Regions from separate parts of the Halomonas sp. BC2 genome, predicted to be linked through region 1. Evidence: predicted binding sites of a transcription regulator. Region 1 holds the regulator's gene; each other region holds the start of a gene.
The links. The regulator sigma-54, encoded in region 1, starts transcription at its own class of promoters, with help from an activator protein. The targets are predictions, from matches to a motif close to TGGCACNNNNNTTGCTNT.
Positions count from the first base shown of each region.

Region 2: a site for sigma-54 is predicted at 1,956-1,973, ahead of codB (cytosine permease). Genes of this name have one in related genera too.
Region 3: a site for sigma-54 is predicted at 1,721-1,738, ahead of B7L71_RS14060 (NCS1 family nucleobase:cation symporter-1). Genes of this name have one in related genera too.

Region 1 covers NZ_LFGT01000009.1:182,547-185,824, forward strand. Annotated here, with positions in the region: gene rapZ (RNase adapter RapZ) at 1-272, opposite strand, end outside; gene ptsN (PTS IIA-like nitrogen regulatory protein PtsN) at 342-809, opposite strand; gene hpf (ribosome hibernation-promoting factor, HPF/YfiA family) at 814-1,122, opposite strand; gene B7L71_RS07255 (RNA polymerase factor sigma-54) at 1,220-2,635, opposite strand; gene lptB (LPS export ABC transporter ATP-binding protein) at 2,741-3,278, opposite strand, start outside.
Region 2 covers NZ_LFGT01000023.1:84,714-87,991, reverse strand. Annotated here, with positions in the region: gene codA (cytosine deaminase) at 1-629, opposite strand, end outside; gene codB (cytosine permease) at 644-1,909, opposite strand; gene B7L71_RS14110 (GGDEF domain-containing protein) at 2,192-3,278, shown strand, end outside.
Region 3 covers NZ_LFGT01000023.1:70,579-73,856, forward strand. Annotated here, with positions in the region: gene B7L71_RS14055 (LysR family transcriptional regulator) at 1-92, shown strand, start outside; gene B7L71_RS14060 (NCS1 family nucleobase:cation symporter-1) at 147-1,664, opposite strand; gene B7L71_RS14065 (nitrilase-related carbon-nitrogen hydrolase) at 2,245-3,111, shown strand; gene hydA (dihydropyrimidinase) at 3,146-3,278, shown strand, end outside.

The DNA.
Region 1 (3,278 bases):
TCCGTGGTCAGGTAGATGACCTGAAAACGGATCTGACGCTGGCGTAGTTCTTCCAGCAGAGCAGGCAACTGTTCCAGTGCAGTAGGCAAGTTGCGCGCATCGATGCTGACGGCCAAATGAGTACGCCCCCCCTGTTGACGCAGTTCATCGACCAGCGAGCCCAGCAGCATGGCAGGCAGGTTGTCGATGGCGTAATAGCCAAGATCTTCCAGCGCCTGTAGGGCGATGGACTTACCGGACCCTGAACGGCCGCTAATGATCACCAGCTGCATAGCGCATCTCTCTTGGCTTGAGAAGGAATAGGGGGTTACCGACGGCCTTGCTGCCCAGCAAAGGCTGCGCTAGGCAGCCTGCTCGCGAATCTTGTCGGTCAACAGCGTCAGCAGTTCACGCTGGCTGCTGACATTGCGCAATTGCTGGCGTGTGGCTGCGTCGTTCATGATGGTGGCGACCTGACCCAATAGCGCCAAATGCGTATCATCGGCTTCTTCGGGTACCAGCAGCACGAACACCAGATCGACGGGGTCACCATCGATGGCATCGAAGTCGACGGGCTCGGCTAGCTTGAGAAAGCCAGCAATGGGCGTGCTGCAGTGAGGACTGCGTGCATGGGGGATGGCTACGCCATTGCCGATACCAGTGCTGCCCAGCCGTTCACGGCCAATCAGGCGACTGAAGACTTCCTGACTGTCCAGGCTGGGCGTGTTCTGAGCGATAAAGGTGCTGAAAAACTCCAGCACCCTTTTTTTGCTGCCCCCGGGCACGTCGTACAGCACGCGCTCCGGGGGGAGTATGGTTTCCAACGTCATCGGTTTAACGCACGCCAGCGCCTTGGGCGCGGGCTTGTGCTTTTTCCTTGTGTTTTACCAGCTGACGGTCGATTTTGTCCGCCAGGGCGTCAATGGCCGCGTACATGTCATTATCCTGCGCTTCCGCATGCAGGTCTGCTCCTGCGGCATGCAGCGTGCAAGCCGCTTGCTGGCGCTCCTTTTCGACAGATAAGGTGACCTGGACGGTCGTGATGTTGTCGTAGTGACGCTCAACGCGTTCCAGCTTTTCGTTTACGTAGTCACGCAAGGCGTCAGTCAGTTCAACGTGATGACCAGTGATGTTTACTTGCATTGACGTGCTCCTTATCCATCGGACTGTACTTCGATTGTAACCCTTTTTGGGCCATTGCAAAGCCCTCGTCGAGAGTTTGTTGGGCGAGAGCGTTTAACTAGCGTAAACGACGGCGCTCACTCGACGAAGGTATACCCATCGACTCACGGTACTTGGCCACGGTGCGGCGGGCCACGGTGATGCCGCCCGCTTCCAGCAGGGTGACCAGACGGCTGTCGGAGAGTGGCTTGCCCGGAGGCTCGTCCTGAATCAGTTTCTTGATGCGTGCTCGAATGGCCGTGCTGGAATGGCTGTCGCCACCTTCCTGGCCGCTGACTTGGCTGGAGAAGAAGTACTTGAGCTCGAACACCCCGCGCGGGGTATGAATGTATTTCTGGGTAGTGACCCGCGAGATGGTCGATTCATGCATCTCCACCGCTTCGGCGATATCGGCCAGAATCAGTGGTTTCATGGCTTCTTCGCCATGCTCCAGAAAGCCGATCTGCCGAGCAATGATCTCGCGCCCCACGCGCAGCAGGGTGTCGTTGCGGCTCGAAAGGCTTTTGATCAGCCAGCGAGCCTCCTGGAGATGCTCTTTCAGAAACTGGTTGTCCTGGCTCTTGTCGGCGCGTTTGATCAGGCTGGCGTAGTCGGGCTGAATACGCAGTCGGGGCAGCGCTTCCGGGTTGAGTTCCAGGTGCCAGCCCTCGTGATCGTGGCGTACCACCAGATCTGGCGTGACATAGCTGTCGTCGGTGATGCCATAGGCGCTTCCAGGCCTGGGGTCAAGGCTGCGAATTAAACGGATGACATCGTCCAACTGCTCGTCGTCGAGGCTCAGGCGTCGCTTCAGCAAGCGCATGTCGTCCTTGCCAAGGGCTTCGAGAAACTGGCGTACCAGGCGTTTGGCAGGCATCAGCAGCGGGGTGTCTTCGGGCAGCGAGGCCAGCTGCAGCATCAGGCACTCCCGCAGGTCACGGGCAAATACTCCGGTGGGTTCGAACTGCTGAAGGCGCAGCAGGGTGTTTTCGACCTCGCGCTGGCTCAGGCCGTCGTGGCCTTGTGCCTTGAGCCCCTCGCGAATGTCGTTGAGAGGCTGGGTCAGGTAGCCGTTGGCATCCAGCGCATCGATGAGGCTTTCGGCGATGGCATGTTCACGGGAGGAGAAGTCGGTCATGGCCAATTGCCAAAGCAGGTGACCGTGCAGGCTCTGCCCCGCCGCCTGACGCTCGAAGTCCGGGCCTTCGCTGCTGCCGCCCATGCTCCCCATGTCCTGATACGTGTCGGACCAGTCGCTGTCTACGGAAAGCTCGCTGGGGATGCTGTCTGCCCACTCGGCTTCCTGAGGCTCGCTGACGGCCTGTTCGCCAAACTCATCTTCCTGCTCGAGCATGGGGTTGGCATCCAGCGCCTGCTGAATTTCTTGACGAAGGTCCAGCGTCGATAGCTGAAGCAGCGCAATGGCCTGCTGCAGCTGAGGTGTCATGGTCAGCTGTGTGCCGATGCGCAGTTGAAGAGAAGCTTTCATGACCATCTGAGAACCACTCGTTAATCAGAAAGCTCCACCCTAGAGCGAGTCTCCGTTTGGTGCAAGTGCAATAAGCATGCCACTAAATAAAATGTCTTCGTGGGCCATTGTTTAAAGCCGGAAGTCGGCGCCCAGATAGACGTCGCGTACCTTCTGGTTATTGAGGATTTCCTGGGGGTTTCCACTGGCGATGATGTGTCCGTCGCCAACAATGTAGGCAATATCGCAGATATCCAGAGTTTCACGCACGTTGTGGTCGGTGATGAGGACGCCAATATGACGCTTCTTGAGGGCGCGTATGATCGATTTGATATCGCCCACGGAAATGGGGTCGACGCCGGCAAATGGTTCATCCAGCAGAATGAAGGCAGGTTCGGTGGCCAGCGAGCGAGCGATTTCCACCCGCCGCCGCTCGCCGCCCGAGAGGCTCATGCCCAGGTTGTCGCGAATGTGGGTGATGTGAAAATCTTCCAGCAGAGATTCGAGCTTGGCTTCTCGGCTGCTGCGGTCCAGCTCACGACGCGTTTCCAGAATGGCCATGATATTGTCGGCCACCGACAGTTTGCGAAAGATCGATGCTTCCTGAGGCAGGTAGCCGATGCCTGCCAGGGCACGCTCATGCATCGGCGCCCGGGTCAGGTCGAGATCG
Region 2 (3,278 bases), on a different contig from region 1:
ACGTCCACCAGGCGGTCGTACTTGATGGCCAGCTCGATGACGCGCTTCATGGACGCCACGCCCAACTCTCGCGTGTACTCGAAGTGAGGAATGCCGCCTACCACATCGGCGCCAAACTCCAGCGCCTCTTCCATGAGCTTGTCGCCGCCGGGGAATGAAAGCAGGCCATCCTGTGGAAAGGCCACCACCTGAATGTCGATTTTGTCCTTCAGCTCGTCTCGCAGTGTGCAAAGGGTTTTCAGGCCTACCAGGCTGGGGTCGCTGGTGTCGGCATGGGTGCGCACGAACTGCACGCCGTTGCCGATCAACAGGTTGAGGGTCTTCAGTACGCGCTCCCGAATGTCCGCCTCGTCAAGCAACGGCTTACGCTCTCCCCAGCGTTCGATGCCCTCGAACAGCGTGCCGCTCTGGTTCCAGTGAGGCTCGCCAGCGGTCAGGGCCGCATCCAGGTGGATGTGCGGCTCGATAAACGGCGCGCACAGCAGCTTGCCGCCCGCATCCCTCTGGTCTTCGCCTGCCGTTTGCGGCGCATCCTGAGCGGTGATTGCGGTGAAGACGCCGTTCTCGATGTCCAGCCGATAAAGCCCAGGGCGCTGGCGAAGGCGGGCATTGATGATCTGCATGTTCATAAACAGGTGCTCACTTATTGTTTGGCCGTCGATGGGAAGCTATCACCCAGCGTAGCGTGCTTCAGACGTAGCAGCACGGCGTAGCTGCCTGCCGCGACTGCGACACCCACCAGCGGCGGTAGTAACGGAGAAAAATAGGCAGCCCCGGCACCAATGGCATAGGCGGCGAGGCCGCGCCGATTGAAGTCGGGTAGCTGCGCAGAGGCCAAAGCAGGGTAGCGGCCTCGGTGCTTGAGCCAAAAATCAGCCATGATCACCCCGCCCATGGGAGGGATAAACGTGCCGAGCAGCACCAGAAATGGAATGAGCAGGTTGTACATACCACCTACCGCCAGCACGGTACCAATGGCGGCGCCGCTGACGGTGACCAAGCGGCGCTTTTCGGTGCGCAGCAAGTTGCATCCCGCCACGGCGAAGTTGTAAATCGTGTTGTCCTGGGTCGTCCATATGTTCAGGAACAGCATCAATACCGCGAGGGAGAGAAAGCCTTGGGCAATGAGAACATCGACGATATCTGCCTGCTGGTAAATCATCGTGCCCAAGGCACCGGTCAGCACCATCAATCCATTGCCAATGAAAAAAGCGGCCAGCGTTGCGATCACCGCAACTTTCGGCGTCCTGGCAAAGCGACTCCAGTTGGTCGCCTGGGTGCCACCGCTGATGAAGGTACCGATAATCACGGTGATCGCCGCTGCGACACTCATACTTTCCGTTGGCGTTTGCTGGCTTAATCCTGCAAAGCCGCGCACATCGACCAGCCCGGTGAACAGGCTGATCAAGATGAAGAGCATCATGGCGGGTACGGCGAAGCGCGATAGCCAGTCCATGCCTCGATAGCCGATCATGGCGGTCACGCAGAATCCAAAGCCAAACAGCACCATCAAGGGGATTTCCAGCCATTCAGGCATCCCCGTGGTGCGTACCAGTACCAGAGCTATCGTGGCGGTTCCCCAGGCGTACCAGCCAATCTGGGTGAAGCCGAGGATGATGTCAGAGAGTTTGCTGCCTTTTTCGCCGAAACAGAACCGCCCCATCAGGACGGCATTCAGGCCGCTCTGGCAGGCGATATAAGCCAGCGTTGCTGCGTAGATACCCAGTAGCAGGTTGCCTGCCACGATAATCCACAGTAACTGGCCAATCGGGAAGGCTTGGCCCAGGGAGCCACCCGCCCACATGGTGGCGGTGAAAAAGGTAAAGCCAAGCAGTACCGCTGAGGTAGAGAGTAGCCCTTTCCGAGCCTGGAGGGGTACTTCGCTAAGTGGGTAGTCTGAATGGTGCATCTTTTTCCCCTTCGATACGTCGTCGCGTGTCATGGTCAAGAAAGATGCAGCAAGCCGCATGCCAATCAGGCGTGGTCAGGTAACAAGAAACGTTTAAATTTTTAGCCACTCGTGCGCGTCTTTAATGGTAGTTTGCGAAAAGAAGACATGAATAACGAGCGCGCACGCGCACAACAAGGTAACGAACGCTCTGCATGGCGTGGCGCTAACATGCCATTGACAGGATCGATGATCAGCAATGGGGCGATGTGGCAAGACGTGGCTGAGGGGGAGTCGGCCAATATGGAACCATCCAGTTCGCAAGAACCACCGTTGCCAGCCGCTGGGCTGCCCTGGTATCGCACCCTGGTCGGCAAAGTGGCGGCCTTCATGGTGTTGGGCGTGGTGTTTGCCTATTCCATGGGCGCCTTGCTGGGCTTGACCATTGTGGAGCGCAGTGCACGCGAACAGTGGGCTCGGGAAGCGCTGGTGAATGCCCAAATCGTGAGCGCTACGATTCGGCGCATCTACACGAACGTGGCGGTACGCACCGACCCCTCGGGTCAAGTGACGCACCTGGTGTCGGAACAGGCCCTTGGGGATGAAGACTCGGTGCTCAGTACCGGTTTCAGTCCCGTGGATGTGTTGGCGCTGGCGAGTGCGCAAACGCGCCACAACGTCTGGCTGTTTTCCCGCTTACCGGATGGCCGCTTCAGCATGGTCGCCGATGCCCATCACGGTGAAGACGTCTCGCTCACACTGCCTCAAGTCCCGGAGCTATCGCTGGCCGCGTCCGGTAACGAGCCGTACGTGGGTTTTGCCTGGCTTGGCCATGAGGAGCACTTCATCAGTGCGCTGCCCATCGTGTCTTCCCAAGGGGAGCTATGGGGGGTGTCGGTCGCCTCCATTGGCACGAAGGCGACGCTGTATCACGTGGATCGTGAGTTTTTGCTGAAGGTTGTCGCCTCGCTGGGCATCGTGCTGTTGGCCACGGCCTTGCTGTTGAGCCTGTTGATGCATCGGCTGTTCAAGCCCGTGCCGCGTCTGATCAAGGCGCTGACGCATATTTCCCATAACCGAACCGAGCAGGCAACGCCCTACACACAGCGCCAGGATGAAATTGGCTGTATGGCCCAAGCCATCGAAGCGTTACGCAAAAAAGTCGTCGAGCGTGAGCTGCTGCTGGAGGTCAAGGAGGAGGCGCTCAAGTTCCAGCACCTGGCGCACCACGATGCGCTGACCAAGCTGCCTAATCGTGTTCAGTTCAACGATGCCTTGCGGGATGCCGTCGCACAGCTGCCGAGCGGTGAGCGCTTCAATGTGATGATTTTTGATCTGGATCGCTTCAAGGCCGTCAACGATACGTTAGGGCATGCCGCTGGGGATGAGC
Region 3 (3,278 bases), on a different contig from region 1:
ATCGCATCCCGTTCGTGCTGATTACCCGCCACGACCGCCGCCCCAACCGCGTGGTGGATGCCTTCCTGGGGCTGGTGAAGGAAGCCAACTAGCGGCGCAGCCCGCCAGGCTCTGCCCGACAGCTAGCTGCGCCATGCGCTACCGCATCAAGGCTGGCGAGCCGCCTCGCTGGCCATCAGCGGCACAGGGCCTGCCTGGGGAGACGACGCCAGCGTACGGCTGGCGACGTAATACACCACCGCCCCCAGCGCCGAGCCCGTGAACCAGCCGTAGTCATAGAACCAGTTCATGGTGCCGGTCAGCAGCGACAGCAGGGTCAGGCTCACCGGAATGCCGAAGGCAATGAATCCGGCGATATTGACCGCAGGGTAAGCCTGGTGGTCCATGTACAGGCTAGGCACATCTAAACGCTGCTTCTTAATCAGGAAGTAATCTACTGCCATAATACCCGCAATCGGGCCCAGCAGGCTGGAGTAGCCCAGCAGCCAGTTGGAGTACATCTGCTCCAGAGAAACGCCCTGGCTCACCACCCCCGCCTTTTGCAGCAGGTCGTAACCCATCAGCAGCACCCCCACGGCGCCAGTCATCAGCACGCCACGGGTTTGATTGATCAGCTTGGGGGCAATGTTCTGAAAGTCATTGGTGGGTGAGACAATATTGGAAGCGGTGTTGGTCGAGATGGTCGCCACGATGATCAGCAGCATGGCCATGATGACCCAGAAAGGGCTGTCGATATAGCCGATCAGGCGCACCGGGTCGGCCACGGTTTGGCCTACCAGCGTTTCCGAGGCGGCGGTCAATACCACGCCCAGGGCAGCAAAGAAGAACATGGTCAACGGCAAGCCCAGGATCTGCCCGACGATCTGGTCCTTCTGGCTCTTGGCGAAGCGGCTGAAATCAGGAATGTTCAGTGACAGCGTCGCCCAGAAGCCCACCATGGCCGTCAGGCCAGCAAAGAAGTAGCCATACATCGAAGCCCCTTCCGGGCGCGACGGCGGCTGGGCCAGCAGTTCGGTCATCGACATGTGCGGCCACGCCCACATCATCAGTCCGATCCCCACGGCCAACAGCAGCGGTGCCGCCAGGGTTTCCAGCCACTTGATCGACTCGGCCCCGCGAATCACCACGTACAGGTTCATGGCGCCAAACACGAAGAAGCCAATCACTTCGCCGACGCCACCCAGCGCCGCCCAAGCGGGAAACAGCGCCGACAGCAGCAGGTGAATGGCCAGCCCGCCAAACATGGTTTGAATGCCAAACCAGCCGCAGCCTACCAGCGCCCTGACCAGGCAGGGCACGTTGGAGCCCAGGATGCCAAACGAAGAGCGCAGCACCACCGGAAAGGGAATGCCGAATTTGGTGCCGGGAAAAGCGTTCAGCGTCAGCGGAATCAGCACGATCACATTGGCCAGCAGAATGGCCAGTAGCGCCTCGCCAACGCTCAGCCCAAAGTAGGCCGTGAGCACGCCGCCCAGGGTGTAGGTAGGCACGCAGATCGACATACCGACCCACAGCGCCGCAATGTTCCATTTGCTCCAGGTACGCTCTTTTGCTTCGGTAGGCGCAATATCGTCGTTGAAGCGTGGGCTTTCACGCACATCGTCTTCCACTGCCAGTTCGACCAACCCCTGCTGATCGATCATTCGAGATTTAGCTGCCGTCATTGTTGTCTCCTCAGCCTCGCCATTGCCTTTTTATCTTCAAAGGTTCAGCAAGTTGTGCAGCAATAAGCGTGCCTAAACGCATGCCCACGCCACTAACCTATTGAACACAAAGCTGACTTGATAGACATATATAATAGCGACGCCTTTCGTATCGTTGTTGTTATACGCACGGGTATTAAAACCTCATAAAAAGGGTAGCGGCATCTCTATAAAACGCACCATCAAGATGCAAAAGAAATCACAACCAACCAATAAAAAATAACAAAACACTGATAAATATGAAAAAAATATAAAAACCATAATAGTGCAACGCTTCACCATATTGACAAAAAAGCCAGGTTAAAAATTAAAAAACTGCAAAAACAAACACTTAAAACCTCACATACTTTTCTATAAAAACTGCTTGCAAACAGCCTTCATCCAGCGCTATGTTCAAAAAGCTGTCCAATATGACAGCTTTGTAAACAATAATAATTCCCGACCGTGAGTCGCGTTCATGACACGCCCAGCACCGAGCGATACACGACTGACTTCCCATCCATTCGGAGGTCGGCGCGTTATGACAAAAGAGGGGTAGTCCATGCAGAAAATGAAGATTGGCCTGATCCAGATGGCCCTGAATACCAGCACCGACCAGGAACCCGGCGCCATTCGTGACGCAATGAACGCCGCACACCTGCCCATGATTCAGCAAGCCGCCGAGCAAGGCGTGCAGGTGCTGTGCTTCCAGGAAGTGTTCAATCAGCCCTATTTTTGCCCCAGCCAGGACAGCAAGTGGTACGCCGCCGCCGAGCGAGTGCCGGAAGGCCCCACCTGCCAGATGATGCAAAAGCTCGCAGCCGAGCATCGCATGGTGATCATCGTCCCTATCTATGAAGAGACCGAGACCGGCGTTTACTACAACACCGCCGCCGTGTTCGATGCCGACGGCAGCTACCTGGGCAAATACCACAAGACACACATTCCCCAGGTGGCTGGCTTTTGGGAGAAATTCTTCTTCAAACCAGGCAAATCCAACTGGCCGGTTTTCGATACCGCCTACGGCAAGATCGGCGTGTATATCTGCTACGACCGCCACTTCCCGGAAGGCTGGCGGGCACTGGCGCTCAACGGCGCAGAGGTAATTTTCAACCCTTCTGCCACGGTGGCCGGTCTTTCCCAATACCTCTGGGAGCTGGAGCAACCCGCCTCCGCCGCCGCCAACGGCTGCTTCATCGCCGCTATCAACCGGGTTGGCACCGAGGCGCCCTGGAATATCGGCGACTTCTACGGCTCCAGCTACATCGTCAACCCACGCGGCAAGATCGAAGCCCAGGCCAGCGCCACGGAAGACGAGCTGCTGGTGCATGAGATCGATTTAGACATGGTGCGCGAAGTGCGCAACAACTGGCAGTTCTTCCGCGACCGCCGCCCCGAAACCTACACCCGCCTCACCGACGGTGAATGATTCTGCTGGCTAAACACAACGACAGGAGCGAACCATGAGCTTATTGATCAAGGGCGGCACGGTGGTCACCCACGCCGACACTTACCGCGCCGATGTGCTGTGTGTCGATGGCAAAATCCACGCCATTGGCACCGACCTGGACGTGCCGGAAGGCTGCGAGATCGTCG